DNA from 3 places in the Streptomyces millisiae genome. Region 3 is predicted to be linked to each of the others. Evidence: riboswitches for the same ligand, from Rfam matches in the RefSeq annotation. Region 3 holds a riboswitch; each other region holds the start of a gene.
What was found. A riboswitch is a leader RNA that binds a small molecule or an ion and turns the genes downstream of it on or off. The one in region 3 is predicted to bind S-adenosylmethionine.
Positions count from the first base shown of each region.

Region 1: linked by a shared signal. The riboswitch ahead of thrC (threonine synthase) and the one ahead of RNC47_RS18945 (peroxidase-related enzyme) in region 3 are both predicted to bind S-adenosylmethionine.
Region 2: linked by a shared signal. The riboswitch ahead of RNC47_RS11080 (aminotransferase class V-fold PLP-dependent enzyme) and the one ahead of RNC47_RS18945 (peroxidase-related enzyme) in region 3 are both predicted to bind S-adenosylmethionine.

Region 1 is NZ_JAVREM010000118.1:471-6,365, reverse strand. It holds gene RNC47_RS35045 (alpha,alpha-trehalose-phosphate synthase (UDP-forming)) at 1-490, opposite strand, end outside; gene RNC47_RS35040 (glucosyl-3-phosphoglycerate synthase) at 668-1,633, opposite strand; SAM riboswitch class I at 1,963-2,132, shown strand; gene thrC (threonine synthase) at 2,150-3,439, shown strand; gene RNC47_RS35030 (MoaD/ThiS family protein) at 3,436-3,711, shown strand; gene RNC47_RS35025 (cold-shock protein) at 4,172-4,375, shown strand; gene groL (chaperonin GroEL) at 4,654-5,895, shown strand, end outside.
Region 2 is NZ_JAVREM010000009.1:65,288-71,182, reverse strand. It holds gene RNC47_RS11090 (acetamidase/formamidase family protein) at 1-602, opposite strand, end outside; gene RNC47_RS11085 (UdgX family uracil-DNA binding protein) at 818-1,459, shown strand; SAM riboswitch class IV at 1,557-1,673, shown strand; gene RNC47_RS11080 (aminotransferase class V-fold PLP-dependent enzyme) at 1,834-3,144, shown strand; gene RNC47_RS11075 (helix-turn-helix domain-containing protein) at 3,395-4,834, opposite strand; gene RNC47_RS11070 (glycosyltransferase) at 5,049-5,895, shown strand, end outside.
Region 3 is NZ_JAVREM010000024.1:43,653-49,547, reverse strand. It holds gene RNC47_RS18965 (SDR family oxidoreductase) at 1-518, opposite strand, end outside; gene RNC47_RS18960 (TetR family transcriptional regulator) at 611-1,201, shown strand; gene RNC47_RS18955 (hypothetical protein) at 1,253-1,768, shown strand; gene RNC47_RS18950 (TIGR03621 family F420-dependent LLM class oxidoreductase) at 1,868-2,821, opposite strand; SAM riboswitch class IV at 2,941-3,049, shown strand; gene RNC47_RS18945 (peroxidase-related enzyme) at 3,152-4,285, shown strand; gene RNC47_RS18940 (ABC transporter substrate-binding protein) at 4,314-5,387, shown strand; gene RNC47_RS18935 (FecCD family ABC transporter permease) at 5,394-5,895, shown strand, end outside.

The DNA.
Region 1 (5,895 bases), on a different contig from region 3:
GCTCGCGCAGCATGCGCGGCACCAGGGACAGGTGGTAGTCCTGCACCAGCACGGCGGCGCCCTCGCCCGCCTCCTCGGCGAGTGCCTCCGCGAAGGCCGCGTTGTACGCCTCGTAGCCGGCCCAGCGCTCCTCGAACGCCTCGTCGAAGACGGGCTCGAGCGGCGTCTGGTAGAGCAGGTGGTGGACGAACCACAGCACCGAGTTGGCCACCCCGTTGTAGGCGGCGTCGTAGGTGGCGGGCGGGATCCGCAGCATCCGGACCGACTGGCCGTCCGTGTCGGCGGCCGACAGCGTGGCGCCGAAGCGGTCGACGGCGGCCCGGTCGCCGTCGCCGAGCGCCGCGCAGACCCAGGTGCCGGCGCGGGGGCCGAGCGCCATCAGCCCCGACACGACCCCGCCGCCACCGCGCCGCGCGGTGAGGGAGCCGTCGGCCCCCACCGAGTAGCTGACCGGGCCGCGGTTGGACGCGACCAGAACTTCGGTGGTCATCGAAACTCCCTGGGGAGGTCGAGGTGTCGGGGCGAGGAGTGCACTTCCGAGGCTAGCCAGGCGCGGGGCGGGCGAAACATGCGACACGTCACGCCCACCCTCCCCGCGGGGCGCGGTGTCCCCCGCCCCGGCGGGGGCGGGGGACACCGCGTGACACCGGCGACCTGGCTCCCAGGGCTACGCCGCCTGGCGCGCCGCGTACTCGGGGATGGTGGACATCGGCGGCCGCTCCTCCGCGTTGATCAGGTGGGTGCGGGGCAGGAAGCCGCCCTCCTCGCCGCGGTCGAACTGGGTCATGTCGAGCCGCATCGGCAGCACGGACCCCGGCAGCCGGCACTGGGCGGTCCGCATGATCGCCGCCGCCATCCGGCCGAGCGCCTGCCCGTCCTGGTGGCGGTGCTTGCGCACCCCCACGTCGACCTGGGCCAGCGCGTCCAGGCCCGCCGTGTTCAGCGTGTCGATCAGCAGGCCGAGCTCCACGCCGTAGCCGACGGGGAACGGCAGCCGCTCGAGGAGCGAGCGGCGCGCCGCGTACTCGCCGCCCAGCGGCTGGACCACGCCGGCCAGCTGGGGCCAGTGCAGGTTGAGCAGCGGTCGGGCGACCAGCTCGGTGACCCGGCCGCCCTGGTGGGCGCCGGCCGGCTTGTCGCCGAGCGGCCGGTCGTACATGGCCTTGACCAGCTGCACGTCGGGGTCGGTGAGCAGGGGCCCGACTATGCCCGAGACGAAGGTGGAGTCGAACTCCCGCAGGTCGGCGTCGACGAAACAGATGATCTCGCCGCTCGCCGCCATCAGCGAGCGCCACAGCACCTCGCCCTTGCCCGGGGCGGTCGGCATCCGCGGCAGGATCTCATCGCGGTGCACTACCTTCGCGCCCGCCGCGGCTGCGGCCTCCGAGGTGCGGTCGGTGGAGCCGGAGTCCACCACCAGCAGTTCATCGATGAGCGGCACGCGCTCCATCAGGTCGCGCCGGAGCGCTTCCACGATGGCACCGACGGTCGCCTCCTCGTTCAGCGCGGGGAGTACCACGCTGATGCTCCCTGCCGCCCCTGCTGCCCGCTTCGCGTTCAACAGCCGCGGCAGCGGGCGGTCAGCGGCGGTCCAGGACCGGCGGCTCAGCCACTCCTCTGCCTCTTCCAGCACGAATGTCGCTCCTGTTCGCGTTCGGCCGTATTAGATCTCGTTTGGCCACCATTGCATCGTTTGGCCGTATCTGCCCTATACCGGCGTACCCGAATCCACCGAGACCATGTTTCTCGGTGGGGCCGCTTCCGGCCCGACTTCTCCCGGTCGCCGCGGACGGCCTCAGGCCCGCGTCAGTGCACGGCTGTCTCCCGGATCGCCCACTGTCTCCCGTGTCTCCTCGTGTCTCGCGTATCGGACGGCCCGGGCCATTCTGGGGGGCGTCGGTTACAGTCTCGAACAGCGCAGGTGTCCTCCGCATATCGGGGGCCGCGCCGACAACCACATAGAGCTCATCCAGAGGGGCAGAGGGAACGGCCCGTTGAAGCCCCGGCAACCCTTCCGCCGGTTCTCGTGACGCGGAGTGACGGTCGGTGACGACCGCGCCCCGGGCGAGGCTCCCGGTGGGGAAGGTGCCAATTCCGGCCTGAGGCGAGAGTCGCCCCGGGGAAGATGAGGAGAAGGGCCTCCATAGCCATGTCCGTGCTGACCACAGCCGACTCGTCACCCACCGCAGCCGTCGATCTCGGCCCCGCCGCGGCGCTCTCCTGTCGGGAGTGCGGCGAGCGCTTCCCGCTCAGCCCGATCTTCGCCTGTGCCTCCTGTTTCGGGCCGCTCGAGATCGCGTACGACCTGCCGAGCGGCGACCCCGAGGGCCTTCGCCGGCGCATCGAGGCCGGCCCCAAGAGCATCTGGCGCTACGCGCCGCTGCTCCCCGTGCCGGCGGACGTCGCCAGCAAGCCCAATCTGAACCCCGGCTTCACCCCGCTGGTGAAGGCCGACCGGCTGGCCGCCGAACTCGGCGTGACCGGCCCGCTCTACGTCAAGGACGACTCGGGAAACCCGACCCACTCCTTCAAGGACCGAGTGGTCGCACAGGCGCTTGAGGCGGCGCGCGCCTTTGGTTTCACCACCCTGTCGTGCTCCTCCACCGGCAACCTGGCCGGCGCGGTCGGCGCCGCCGCGGCCCGCGCCGGCCTGCGCTCCTGCGTCTTCATCCCGCACGACCTGGAGCAGGGCAAGGTGGTCATGGCGGCCGTCTACGGCGGCCAGGTGGTGGCCATCGAGGGCAGCTACGACGACGTCAACCGCTTCTGCAGCGAGCTCATCGGCGACCCGCTCGGCGAGGGCTGGGGCTTCGTCAACGTCAACCTCCGCCCCTACTACGCGGAGGGCTCCAAGACGCTGGCCTTCGAGATCTGCGAGCAGCTCGGCTGGCAGCTGCCCGACCAGCTGGTCATCCCGATCGCCTCGGGCTCCCAGCTCACCAAGATCGACAAGGGTCTCAAGGAGCTGATCGCCACCGGCCTGGTCGAGGAGAAGCCGTACCGGATCTTCGGTGCCCAGGCCGAGGGCTGCTCGCCGGTCTCCCAGGCCTTCCGCGCCGGCCACGACGTGGTAAGGCCGGTCAAGCCGAACACCATCGCCAAGTCGCTGGCCATCGGCAACCCGGCGGACGGCCCCTACGTGCTGGACATCGCGCGCCGCACGGGCGGCGCGGTCGCCGACGTCACGGACGAGGAGATCGTCTCGGCGATCAAGCTGCTGGCCAGGACCGAGGGGATCTTCACCGAGACGGCGGGCGGCGTGACGCTCGGCGTGGCGCGGAAGCTGCTGGCCGAGGGCACCCTCGACCCCTCGCTGACCACCGTCGTCGTGAACACCGGCGACGGTCTCAAGACCCTGGACGCGGTCGCCGCCGACACCGGCCCGACCGCGACCATCCGTCCCACCCTGGACTCCTTCCGAGAGGCTGGCCTGGAATGAGCGTGACCGTCCGAATCCCCACCATCCTGCGCACGTACACCGGCGGCCGGTCCGAGGTGACGGCCGACGGGCAGACGCTGGCCGAGGTGCTGGCCGACCTCGACCGGAACCACCAGGGGATAGCCGCCCGGGTGCTGGACGACGAAGGCCGGTTGCGTCGGTTCGTCAACGTTTATGTGAACGACGACGACGTGCGCTTCACGGAAGGGCTGCTGACCCCGACGCCGGACGGCGCGGGCGTGTCGATCATCCCGGCCGTCGCCGGAGGCTGAGCCTCCGTTTGTCCGGTAAGTGGCCTTTACCGCCGCGAATCCCCAGCTCCACACGCGCTCCACGACCGCCCCGAGCCCGTCCGGCTCGGGGCGGTCGGCCGTCCCGGTGGCGATAGAGTGAGCCCCGGGTCGCCCCCGGCCGATGCCAGCCGCATATGAATTCGCGACAGCTGGCGCAAATATTGTGCCGAAAATCGACGTACGAATTGTCGGGTTGGGGCGATAAGGCCATGGTGATTGATTCAACTTTCAGCTAATATATGGCATTTGCCCGTTCTGCCGTGCCAAGAATTCTCTCTCGAATGGCCTGTTGCACTGGGCGTCCGTCCAGATACATTCAGCGGCGGTCGACGCGTTCCGGCGCACACCCCCACACCGCCCGGGGGTTGGGTCTGAGAGGTCTGACCCGGGCCCGCGAAGTGCGGTCTCGTGAAAGGGCCAGCAAAATGGGGAGTTAGGAATGGCTCAGGGCACCGTCAAGTGGTTCAACGCGGAGAAGGGCTACGGCTTCATCGCGGTAGACGGTGGTGCGGACGTGTTCGTCCACTACAGCGCGATTCAGATGGACGGCTACCGCACCCTGGAAGAGGGACAGCGGGTCGAGTTCGAGATCTCTCAGGGTCAGAAGGGGCCACAGGCCGACATGGTCCGGGTGACCGCCTGAATCGCCGACCGTCTAACCGCGGCCTCACCTCCGAGGGCCCGCGCCCGCACCACGGGCGCGGGCCCTCGGAGCGTTCGCGCCCCCCGGAGCGCTTGCACTCTCGGGGGGAGAGTGCTAATCATGGCGTTAGCACTCTCCGGGTGAGAGTGACAGCAAGGACCGGTTCGGTGAGGTCCGCTCGGCAGGTGGGGCAAGGAACCGCCCGTCGGTGGACCGTCCGTCGCGGGCGCCAGCGCGGTCCGGAGTAATCCACCCCGGTACCTGGGAGGACCCCTTCAATGGCCAAGATCATCGCGTTCAACGAGGAGGCCCGACGCGGCCTCGAGCGCGGGATGAACCAGCTCGCTGACGCCGTCAAGGTCACGCTCGGCCCCAAGGGTCGCAACGTCGTCCTTGAGAAGAAGTGGGGCGCCCCCACCATCACCAACGACGGTGTCTCCATCGCCAAGGAGATCGAGCTCGAGGACTCCTACGAGAAGATCGGCGCGGAGCTCGTCAAGGAGGTCGCGAAGAAGACCGACGACGTCGCGGGCGACGGCACCACCACCGCCACCGTGCTGGCCCAGGCGCTGGTCCGCGAGGGCCTGCGCAACGTGGCCGCCGGCGCCAACCCGATGGCGCTGAAGCGCGGCATCGAGGCCGCGGTCGAGAAGGTCTCCGAGGCCCTGCTCAACCAGGCCAAGGAGGTCGAGACCAAGGAGCAGATCGCCTCCACCGCCTCCATCTCCGCCGGCGACACCCAGATCGGCGAGCTGATCGCCGAGGCCATGGACAAGGTCGGCAAGGAAGGCGTCATCACCGTCGAGGAGTCGCAGACCTTCGGGCTTGAGCTGGAGCTCACCGAGGGCATGCGCTTCGACAAGGGCTACATCTCGGCCTACTTCGCCACCGACATGGAGCGCATGGAGGCGGAGCTCGAGGACCCCTACATCCTCATCGTCAACTCCAAGGTCGGCAGCGTGAAGGACCTGCTGCCGCTGCTGGAGAAGGTCATGCAGTCCGGCAAGCCGCTGCTGATCATCGCCGAGGACGTCGAGGGCGAGGCGCTGTCCACGCTGGTCGTCAACAAGATCCGTGGCACCTTCAAGTCCGTCGCCGTCAAGGCCCCGGGCTTCGGCGACCGTCGCAAGGCCATGCTGAACGACATCGCCATCCTCACCGGCGGCCAGGTCATCTCCGAGGAGGTCGGCCTCAAGCTGGAGAACGCCACCCTCGACCTGCTGGGCCGCGCCCGCAAGGTGGTCATCACCAAGGACGAGACCACCATCGTCGACGGTGCCGGTGACAGCGAGCAGGTCCAGGGCCGCGTCAACCAGATCCGCGCCGAGATCGAGAACTCGGACTCGGACTACGACCGCGAGAAGCTCCAGGAGCGCCTCGCCAAGCTGGCCGGCGGCGTCGCCGTCATCAAGGCCGGCGCGGCCACCGAGGTGGAGCTCAAGGAGCGCAAGCACCGCATCGAGGACGCGGTGCGCAACGCCAAGGCCGCCGTCGAGGAGGGCATCGTCGCCGGTGGTGGC
Region 2 (5,895 bases), on a different contig from region 3:
TGCCGGCTCGATATCACGCCGTACGGCACACGGGGGAGCAGCGAGAGCGGCTCCACCTTCAGCACGTCCCCGGGCTCGGCGCCGGCCACCTGGATCGGGCCGGTGATGACGTGCGGGCCGTCGGCGTCGAAGTCGCGCTCGGTGCGGTCGTACTCGGCGGCGATGGCGATCGCGTCGCTCAGCACCTGGCCGCGGGGCACGTCGTGGCCGCCGAAGAAGGCCACCGGGTCGCGGCCCTGATCCTCCAGGAGGCCCTCGTGCGAGAGCGAGTCCACGGTCACCGTCTCGCCCGAGCGGATCCGCAGCACCGGCTCGCTGTCCACGGCCGGCGTGTAGCCCCAGCGGACCTGGTCGGGGAGCGACGGCAGGTAGTGCCGGCCGTGGATGGGGCCGCGGTGGGGCTGCAGGATCTCGCGCGGGTGGTCGGCGCGCGATCCGGCGCCCGCGTCGCGCGTCGCCGCCGCGGCCGGGGCGGCGGCCGTGAGGCCGGTGGCGGTGCCGGCCGCGGTCACGGCGCCGGCGGCCTGCAGGAAGCGGCGGCGGCCGAGGGCCGCGATCAGCGTGTCCCGGGCGGTGGCGGCGTGCTCTTCTGGGGTGCTCATGGTGGGGCTCCTGTTCCGCCCGGGCACGAGCGGTCCGCCCCGGGCCAGCCGTCACCCTAGGTGAGCTTCGGGCCCTCATCGGCGGCTGTGCGTGATCGACCCATGCTTCTTACCCGCAGGTAACACGCCGGCCGTCCGGCGGCGCCCGAGGACACACCGCCGAAACGAGGGGTGGACCGGGGGATGGCTCGCCGCCGGCCGGGTACTCGCGGGCCGTGTCGGAACCCGAGTCCTATGACGCCGGCCCCTACGTCCCGGAAGGCGCCGGGCTGCCCGAGCTGCGCAGCGCCGCCGCCGACTGCCACGGCTGCCCGCTCTACCGCGACGCCACCCAGACCGTGTTCGGCGCCGGCGAGCCGACGGCCCGCCTGGTACTGGTCGGCGAGGAGCCCGGCGACCAGGAGGACCGGCGGGGCGCGCCGTTCGTCGGTCCGGCCGGCCGGGTGCTCGACCGGGCGCTCGTCGACGCCGGCATCGACCCGGACGACGCGTACCTCACCAACGCCGTCAAGCACTTCAAGTTCGCGCCCCGGGGCAAGCGCCGCATCCACAAGCCGCCGACGCTGCGCGAGGCGGCCGCCTGCCGGCCCTGGCTCACCGCCGAACTCCGCCTGATCGAACCCGAGGTGATCGTGGCGCTCGGCGCCACCGCGGGCAAGGCGCTGCTCGGCTCCTCGTTCCGGGTGACCAGGCAGCGCGGAACACGGCTGCCGTGGTCGGGCGAGGGCGCGGACACGGTGGTCGCCACCATCCACCCGTCGGCCGTGCTGCGCGCCGACGACGCGGAGCGCGAGGCCGCCTACGCCGGTCTCGTGGCCGACCTGAAGGTGGCCGCCCGCGCCCTGGCGGGGGCCTGACCACCGGGTTTCCCCCGAGGGCCGCGTGGCGGGGGCTCGTCCGAGGAGTGAGACACCCCGGGCGGGCGGGCGAACCCTGTGCCAGAATCCTCGGCGAGGTCACGAGTGACAGCGACCACGGCCCCGGCCCGCTGTCCGGCAACCCTCCGTCGTGGCGGGGTGCCCCGGGTGATGACCGGGTCGCGAGCAGCAGGGCTCGCGGCAAGTGCGGCCCAGAAGGAGCTCCCTCGTGCGAATGCGAATGCGGTAGAGCGTCACGCTCCCCCCCCCCTCGTCTTCCTTCCCTTCACCCTCCCTTTCTCTCGTTACCCGCCTTCTCGCGCCGTCGGCCACCCGCGAGGCCGTCGGGCGCGCCTGCCCACGGAGACGTGCTCATGACCACCAGCTGTGCCCCCGTCGCCCCCGCCGCCCCCAGCACCACCGCCGTCCCCGCCAGCCTTGAGGTGCTCAGCGCCGGCGTCCGCGCCCCGCTCGCCGGCGGCGGCGACGTCGAGTACGCCGCGCTCGACTACGCGGCGTCCGCGCCCGTGCTGCGCCGCGTCTGGGAGGAGGTGGCCGAGTACGCGCCGTACTACGGCAGCGTGCACCGGGGCACCGGGCACCTCTCGCGGCTCTCCACCGAGCTCTTCGAGCGCAGCCGGGAGACCGTCGCCGCGTTCCTCGACTGTCGCCCGGCCGACCAGGTGGTCTTCACCCGCTCCACCACCGACTCGCTCAACCTGCTGGCCGCCGCACTGCCCGCCGGCACCCGGGTGTTCGTCTTCGAGACCGAGCACCACGCGGCGCTGCTGCCGTGGGCCCGCCACGGCCACCAGGTCACCTACCTCGACGCCCCGCACTCGCCCCGCCACGCCGTCGAGATCGCCGAGTCGGCGCTCGCGGCCCGCCCCGAGGCCGGGGGACCGGCGCTGCTGTGCGTCACCGGCGCCTCCAACGTCACCGGCGAGCTGTGGCCGGTCGCCGAACTCGCCGCCGCCGCGCACCGCCACGGGGCCAGGATCGTGCTCGACGCCGCCCAACTGGCCCCGCACCGGCCGGTCAGCGTGCGACGACTCGACGTGGACTGGGTGGCGTTCTCCGGGCACAAGCTCTACGCCCCCTTCGGCGCCGGCGTGTTGGCCGGCCGCGCCGACTGGCTCACCACCGCCGCGCCCTACCTGGCCGGCGGCGGCGCCACCCGCGTCGTCAACCGGCGCACCGACGGCGGCGTGCACGTCCAGTGGGCCGAGGACGAGGCCAGGCACGAGGCCGGCTCGCCCAACGTCATCGGCGCCTTCGCCATCGCCGCCGCCTGTCGTGCCCTCACCGAGGCCGGCCACGAGACGCTGGTCGCCCACGAGCAGGAGCTGCTCGCCGTGCTCCGCGAGGGGCTGGCGGAGATCCCGGCGGTCAGGGAACTGTCCCTGTTCGGGCCGGCGGCGGACCGCGTCGCCGTCTCCTCCTTCACGGTGGCCGGCCACGACAACGGGCAGCTCGCGGTGGAGCTCTCCGAGCGCTTCGGCATCGGCGTGCGCTCCGGGATGTTCTGCGCCCAGCCACTGGTCCGCAGGCTGCTCGGCGCCTCGGCGGAGTCCACCGAGGAGTGCGACGGACCGCTCCAGGCGCTCCGCGTCAGCTTCGGCGCCGGCACCCCGCGGGAGCACGTCACCCGGCTCGTCGACGCGGTTTCAACCCTGGCGGGCTGAAGGGGCCGCCGCGCGGTCTCCCGCGCCGGGGCGCCACGGCCCTCCGGTCGGTGGGCGGGCTCGCCTGCCCGGGCGCGCCCGCAGGCCGCGCCCGGGCGTCTTCCCCCTGGCCGGCGCGCTCAGCCCTCCCCCGAGGTGTGAGCTGAGCGGCGCCGTCGCACCACAAAGCTAGAAGGTGCGAAAGACCCCCACCACCGTGCACGCCGCCCTGCCGCCGCCGGCGACCGTGCACGCCGCACCCGGCGCCGGGTCAGGTCGCCCCCGTCGAGCGCAGCGCGTGCACGAGGTCGTGGATCCCGGCCCCGGTGCTCAACAGGTCGCGGCCCAGCAGCCGTTCGGCCACCCTGAGCCGCGCCCGCACCGTGTTCCTGCTGATCCCGAGGCGGTGCGCGGCACGGCGCGCGTCCGCGTTCTCGTCGATCCAGGCCCGCAGGGTCGCGAACAGCTCGCGGTGCTCGGGCCGCCGCAGCGGCGCGAGCAGCGCCGTGGCCCACGCGGTCGCCGCCGGGGTCCGCAGCAGCTCGTCCAGCGTCGGGGCCGGTGACCCCCGCGCGTCGCCGGCCGGCGACGCGGCGACCGCCAGCGCCAGCGCGAGCGAGGCCCGGGCGCCGACGTCCCGCAGATCGAGGCCGAGGGCGCGCTCGACCTCCCCGAGGCGCGCGGTGACCGTGTTCCGGCCGATGCCGAGCAGCCGCGCCACGCCCGCGCGGGGGAAGCTCAACGCCAGCCGGGTGACGTGGACGGTCTGCTCGGGAACCGTGCCGAGCGGCCGCAGGAAGGCGCGCGCCCAGGCCCGGGCCGCCGGCTGCGGCAGCAGACGCTCCAACGGGCCCTGGCCCCGGTAACCGGCCACCCGCTCCGGCGTGTTGCGGGCCATGGCCAGCGCGTGCCTGGCCTGGTCATACGCCTCGGCCGTGGCCCGCGCCGGCCGGGGCGCGCTGACGCCGAGCGCGTACCCGGGCCGCTCGGCCACCAGGGCGTGCAGCCGGTCGGCGAGTTCGTCGCCCTCGGGCACCAGGCAGATCAGGTGCTCCTCGTACACCGGGCAACGCACCAGCAGCCCCCGGCCGTGGAAGCCGGCCGCGTCCTGGTAGCGCCTGGCCAGCGGCTCGCGGTCGGCCGGGGGACAGCGCAACAGCAGGACCCGCAGCGGCCCGGCGTTCAGCACCGGCGGCACGGCACCCGTGGTCAGCCGCCTGGCGAGCGTCGGGTCCCCGGCCATCAGCGCCATGAAGACGGCGAGCCGCACCTGGCCCGCCTTGGCGTGGTAGGCGCGCGCCGCGGCCTCCGTGTCCGCGAGGCGGCACAGCAACGCGATCAGCCCGCCGGCCCGCGTCGCGAGCCACGCGGCGTCCCCGCTCCGCGTGGCCGCCCCCGCCACCACCAACACCCGGCGCTGCCGGCCGGGGCCGAGCGCCTCGCACCGCACCCGCACCCCGTCCACCTCGGTGGCCGCGGCCGCCATCTCCCCGCCGGACAGCCGCCCGAGCACCGGCCCGAGCGCCTTCGGCAGCCGCGCGGGGAACCCGCCGGTCGCCACCTCCACGCCGCCCCCGGGACCGACCAGGGCGACCTCGGCCCCGGTCCGCCGCCCCAGCCACTCCAGCACCTCGCCCACGTCGGGAGCCGCGTCGAGCGCCGCCTGCCGCCCCGCCTCCCGTAACAGCCGCTCCGCCCACTCGGCCCGCACCGGCCTCGCCCCCTTCGCCACGTCGCCGGCCGGGGTCCGCCGGTTCGCCGGTTCGCGAGGAGGCTGTCCGTCCACCGGTGACAGCACAAAAAGCAAAGGCAAGGAGAGCGCACTCCCTGCCACTTTCAACCTATAGCGCACCGGGGGGCTTGCGGCAAGGCCCGGGTCGTGCCGCAGAATCGGCGGCTCATGGCCGAGAACGGGGAGTCGCGACGTGCGTGTGCTGCTGACGACATGGGGATCGCGCGGGGACGTCGAACCGCTGGTGGGGCTGGCGGTGGCGTTGCGGGGGCTCGGCGCCGAGGCGCGGGTGTGCGCGCCGCCGGACGAGGAGTTCGTGGCGCTGCTGGCGCGTGCCGGCGTGGAGCTGGTGCCGTTGGGCCCCGCGGTGCGCTCGGTGGTCGCCGGCACCAGGCCGCCGACCGTGGAGGACGCGTTCCGGCTCGCCCGCGAGTTGGTCGCCACGCGGTTCGAGACACTCACCGCGGCGGCGGAGGGATGTGACGCGCTGCTGGCGACCGGACTGATGCCGGCCGGCGCCCGGGACGTGGCCGAGAGACTGGGCATCCACTACGTGCTCGCCTGCTTCCACACCCTGGGACTGCCCTCGCGGCACTTCCCTCCGGGGCGGCGTCCCGGCAGGCAGTCGCCGCGGGAGGAGACCGACAACCGGGTGCTGTGGGAGCAGGACGCCCAGCGGGTGAACGCGTTGTACGGCGAGGCGCTCAACGGCCAGCGGGCGGCCGTCGGCCTGCCCCCGGTGGACAACGTCCGCGACCACGTCCTCACCGACCGGCCGTGGCTGGCGGCGGACCCGACGCTGTGCCCGGCGCGGGGCATGACGGACCTCGACGTGGTGCAGACCGGGGCGTGGATCCTGCCCGACGAACGCCCGCTCCCGGCAGCGCTGGAGGCGTTCCTGGCCGCCGGCGCGCCACCGGTGTACGTGGGCCTGGGCAGCATGGCCGCGCACGTCTCGAAGGACATCGCCCGGGTGGCCATCGAGGCGAGCCGAGCGCGGGGACGCCGCGTGGTCCTCGCCCGCGGCTGGGCCGGCCTGG
Region 3 (5,895 bases):
ACGCCGATGCCGAACGGGGCGAGTTCGGCGGCGGCCGACTCCCAGAATCCCTCGATGCCCCACTTGGTGGCGTGGTAGAGGCTCATGGCGGGGAAGGCGACCTGGCCGCCGATGCTGGCGATCTGGATGTAGCGCCCGCCGCCCTGGCGGCGCAGGTGTGGGGTGGCGGCGCGGGCGAGCTGGATGGAGGCCGTGAGGTTGGTCGCGATCTGGCGGTCGATCTGCTCGTCGGTGAGTTCCTCGGCGGCCCCGAAGAGGCCGTAGCCGGCGTTGGACACGACGACGTCGATCCGGCCGAGTTCGGTGAACGCGCGGTCCACGACCTCGCGCATCGTGTTCGTGTCGGTGACGTCCAGGCGGGACCGCCACAGCCGATCGCCGTAGCGGGCCGCCAGGTCGTCGAGGCTTTCCGGGCGTCGCGCGGTGGCGGCGACCCTGTCTCCCCGTGCGAGCAGCTGTTCGGTGAGGTGGCGGCCGAAGCCGGAGGACGTGCCGGTGACGAACCAGGTGTGTGTCATGTCGTGCTCCCTCCCTAGGTAACTAACTGGATATATTCATAGCCTGGATCGGAGCCGATGTAAACACCTGGATGGTTATGTACGATGAGCGCATGCCACCCGACGCCACCGAGACCAAGCGACGCCTGATGAAGGCGGCGGTCGACGAGTTCGCCGCCTACGGGCTGGCCGGCGCCCGGATCGACCGCATCGCCGACGCCGCCCAGGCCAACAAGCGGTCGATCTACATGCACTTCGGGACCAAGGAGGAGCTGTTCGACAAGGTCGTCGCCGAGAGCATGACGGAGCTGGCGGCAGCCGTCTCGATCGACGCCGGCAACCTGCCCGACTACGCCGGCGAGTTGTACGACCGGCTGGAGCAACGGCCGCACGTGCGGCGGCTGTACCTGTGGGCGGGACTCGAACGGCAACAGCCCATCGACGCCGAGGTCGAGGAGTACCGCCGGAACGTCACCGCGATCGAAGCGGCTCAGGAAGCAGGCCGCGTCCGCGCCGACATCCCGCCCCCGGAGCTCATGGCCATGGTGATCGCCCTGGTGATCAGCTGGGACACCGCCTCCTGGTCGCTGAAGGCGCTGCGGACGGAGACCGGCCAGGATTCCTCCGGCGAACGCAGGGCCGCGGTGGTCACCGCCGTGGCCACACTCGCCCAACCATCCCGGGCCGGGGGCATCGCGCCGTAGACTCGCGGCACGCCGTCGAGCGCCATGACGAACCCGGGGGGAACACCATCCGTGCCTGACTACGACGACCCTGCCTGGAGACCGCTCCCCGTCCGGCCGGCCGCGCTGCGCTGGTTGCTGCTGCTCCCCCTGACCCTGGTGTTCCTGCCGCTGTGGTGGGTGGTGTGGATCGCCCTCGCGGCCTGCTGCTACGGCGTGGCCACGGTGGTCCAACTGGTCGTCTACGTGCTGCCGCGCACCGAGGACGGCGCGATCCGGGTGCTGGACGCCACGCTGGGCCGGGTGCCGTTCATCCCCCGCTGGTGCGTGACCCCGGTGGCGCTGGTGCGGGAGGGCGACTCGGCGTACTACCGGGCGCGCGTGGACCGGTACCTCGCCAGGAAGACCCGGCGGGTGGAGACCTCGCACGGACTGCAGCGCGATCTGGACCTCGGGGTGCACTACTTCCGCGGCGCGGGGGCCGGTTACGTCCTGCGGGGCGCCTCGGAGCAGGGCTGGGACCTCCACCCCGTGCTGCGTTCGCATCCCCGGCGCCGGCTCCGGCTGCGCCACAGCGGCCGGCTCTGAGGGACGCGGGCCACGGCGGCTACGACAGCGACGGCTCCCGCCTCACGGGCAACGTCCCCCGGAGCCGATCGAGCCGCTGACCTGACATGCTCGGGGCGGTCAGCGGCCCGCCAACTCCTCGACGATCGGGGCGAAGGTCTCCATGTCGTCGAGGAGGAAGGAACTGATGCCGAGGCGTTCGCGCAGGTCGACGAACTTGCGGGTGAGTTCCTTGAGGGAGCCGATGAACACGTGCGGGGACTCCGCGAGCTCCTCGGCGGTGAGTTCGACGCCGGTGCGTTCGCGGAGTTGGTCGGCTCGTCTGCGGGTCTCGCCCCTGGCGTCGTGGGTGAGGACCATCGGGCCGCCGGTCGGGTAGCTGTTCAGTTCGAGCTCGGGGAAGCGGTCGCCGGCCGCCTCGCGGATCCAGCCGATCTTCTCCTCGGTGGCGGCGAGGGTGATGCTCGGTGCGTCGAGGGTCGGCAGGCCCTGCGCGTCCTTCCCGAGTCGCGGCGCCAGGCCGACGATCCCCGCCTCCCGGGCGGCGAGCGTGAGCAGTCGCCTTCCGCCGCCGCCGACGAAGAACGGCGGGTGCGGGCGCTGGACCGGCTTGGGCTGCGCGTCGTAGTCGGTGATGGTGTAGTGCTCGCCGGCGAAGGAGAACCTCTCGTCGGCGAAGCAGCCCTTGAGGACCCGGATGGCTTCGGTGAGTCTGGCGACCCGGGTGGCGACGGGCTCGAAGGGGATGCCGATCGCGTCGTGCTCGGGCTTGTTCCAGCCGGCTCCGAGGCCGATCTCCAGGCGGCCGCCGGAGAGGCGGTCGAGCGTCGCGAGTTCCTGGGCCAGGACGGCGGGGTGCCGCAGGTTGGTGTTGAACACGAAGGTGCCGACGCGGAGCGTCTCGGTCGCCGCGGCGGCGGAGGCGAGGACGGGGATCGGCGCGTACTGGGCCAGCAGGTGGTCCGGGATCACCAGGGCGCTGTAGCCGATGGCCTCGGCACGACGCGCGTGGGCGGCGAGGCCAGGTCCGTCGTGGGGTCGGGCGAGCGCGGTGAGGAAGCGGAAGGGACGCATCGCGTCATCGTGTCGGAGATGTGAGGCGCGGACCAGGTGCCACCCGGCGCGTGGACGCATGTCTCATATGGCGGACAGCGGGTTCTCTGGGGCGTTTTCGTCGGCTACTTTTCCGCGCAGGTCAAGAGTGCCAGCGTGAAGCCCCGGCTAGCTGGCCGGCAACCCTCCTGCACGGTGGGGTGCCCCCGGGGAGACGACCCGGCTGCGGTGATGCGGCAAGCGTGCTCCGGTGAGTTCTCGCATGGTGAGAACTCCGTCTTGAAATGTGGACGGCCGAGCGGTTTGCCCGTGCCTCGGCCTTCAGTGAGCAGGCACGGCGAGGCGGAGTTCATGGGCACCACGGAGCAGGACGACATCGGGCGGCTGGCCGGTCTCGGGGAGGGGATCGAGGCGGCGCGCGGCACCAAGCCGTTGGTGGCGGCGCGGGCCCAGCAGGCCGGAGAGGCGCTGTTCGGCGACGAGGTGCCGGTGCGGCGCGGCCTGGCCGCGTTGGCCGCGCGGCGGCACGGCGTGGAAGAGCTGGTTCAGGAGCACGCGGAGCGGGGCGGTGACCCGGCGCTGTGGGCGGACGAGCTTCCCGAGGACCCGGCGCTGCGGGCGGCGGTGGCCCATGTCGACCTGATCACCGTCTCGCCGGCGTTGGCCACCCGCGCGGATCTGGAGCGGCTGGTCGAGGCGGGGTGGTCGCCGGACGAGATCGTGGCGATCTCGCAGGTCGCGGCGTTCACCGCGTTCCAGGCGCGGGCGATCCAGGGGCTGCGGCTGATCGAGGGCAGGGAACCGGTCGGGGCGGCGGCGCCGGGGCGGGCCACGCCCGGGCGTGGGCGGGTCAAGAGCACCGCGCGGACGGCGTCCAACGGGCGTGAGCGTCCCGTCGAGTACACCAGGGAGCTGCTGTCCTGGACGGCGTGGGTGCCGCCGGTGCCGACCGAGGAGCTGACGGAGGAGCAGGAGGCCTCGTTCCGGGGCAAGACCAACGGCGAGTACTTCCGGCTGCTGGCCCGGCTGCCCAGGGTGCTGGCGGCCCGCACCGCGCTGGACGCCGCGATCTTCGCCACCACCGAGGGCCTGCCGCGCGCCGAGCGCGAGCTCGCCGCGGCGGCGACCAGCAAGGTGACCGACTGCGTGTACTGCGCCTCCGTGCACGCCCGGAAGTCCGCCCAGATGTCCAAGCGGCCGGCGGACGTGGACCGGCTGCTCGCGGTCTCGCTGGAGCGGGACGCCGACTGGCTGCCCCTGGAGACCGCCCCGCTGGCCGAGGGGCAGGACGCCCGCTGGGCCGCGATCGTCGAGTTCGCCGCGGCGCTCGCCACCACCCCGGTCAGCGCCACCACCGCGCACGTGGACCGGCTGCGCGCCGTGGGGCTCACCGACGTCGAGTTGACCGACCTGGTGTCGGCCACGGCCTTCTTCGCCTGGGCGAACCGGCTGATGCTCAGCCTCGGCGATCCCTACTGGCCCTGATCCGACCCGAGAACAGAACGGAATCGTCATGAGACAACGCCTGTCCGCCCTGACCGCCGCGACCGCCGTAGCGCTCCTCGCCGGCGCCTGCGGGACCGTCACCACCGAGGACACAGCGGAGGAGAGCAGCGGTGACCGCGAGGGCTCGCTCACCGTCGTCGACGACGTCGGCCGCACCGTGGAGCTCGACGGGCCCGCCGAGCGCGCGGTCGTCCTGAACAGCTACGGCAACGAGTTCGCCCAGGCCATCGGGGCGGGCGACCGGGTCGTGGGCTTCGACCGGGTCTCGCAGACCCGGCTGCCCTACCTGGACATCGCCGACGACGAGGTGGTCAGCGAGGATCTCCAGGAGATCAACTACGAGTCGGTCGTCGAACTCGACCCCGACGTGTTCATCCTGCCCCGCAACGGGGCCTGGCAGGAGGCCAGCGAGCAGCTCGAGTCCTTCGGTATCCCCGTGGTGGTGGCCACCGCCTGGGACTTCGACGTGTTCCACGAGACCGTGGACCTGCTGGGCGAGGTCTTCGGCGAGCCGGCGGGTGCCGAGCGGGTCTCCGGCTTCTACGACGAGATCTTCGGGCTGATCGACGAGCGGGTGGCCGGCACCGAGCCGGTGCGCGTGTACTGGGAGACCGAGCAGCCGTACCTGACCGGGCTGCCCGGCTCGGGCTTCGACCAGATCATCGTGGCCGCGGGCGGCGAGAACGTCTTCGGCGACCTGGACACCGGCGGGGACGAGCAGTCCGAGACGACGGTGGACCCCGCCGCGATCCTGGAGCGCGATCCGGAGGTCGTGGTCCACGAGTTCGGGCCCTCCGCCGAGCCGACGGGGCAGGAGCGGTTCGACACGCTGCGCGACGAGCTGCTCGGGCGGGCCGGCTGGCAGGACCTCTCGGCGACCACGGGCGACCGGGTCTTCGTGACCAACGGCTGGGCCACCAGCGGCCTGTCCAAGGCCATCGGGGCGCTCTACCTGGCGAGTTGGCTGCACCCCGAGGAGTTCGCCGACGTCGAGCCCGGCGACTACCTGGCGCGGTGGGCCGAGGAGTTCCAGGGCACGGAGTTCCCCGGCGAGGACGCGTACATCCAGAAGGTGAGCTGACGCGAGATGAGCATCTCAGCTGGCGAGACGGCGGCGGCACCCGTCCCCCGCGCGCCGGCCCCCGAGCCGTCCGAGCCGTCCGAGGGGCGGGAGCGGCGGCGCCGGGCGTGGACGGGTCGGCCGGCGGTGCTCTGGGCCGGCACGGTGCTGTCCGTCCTCGTCATCGCCTGGTGCGTCACGGCCGGCACGACCGACGCCGGGCTGTCCGACGTGTGGCGCGCGGTCCGCCTCCGCGTGTTCGGCGGCGTGCTGGACGCCGACTTCGCCCAGACCTACTCGGTCATCATCAACCTGCGGCTGCCCCGGGTGCTGCTCGCCTTCGCGGCCGGCGCGGCGCTCTCGATGGCGGGCGTGGTCATGCAGGGCCTGCTGCGCAACCCGCTGGTCAGCCCGTTCACGCTGGGCGTCTCGCCGGCCGCCGCGTTCGGCGCCGCGCTGGCGATCCTCGTCACCGGCGGCTCCGCGGGATCGGGTTCGTGGCTGGTCATCGGCAGCGCGCTCGGCACCG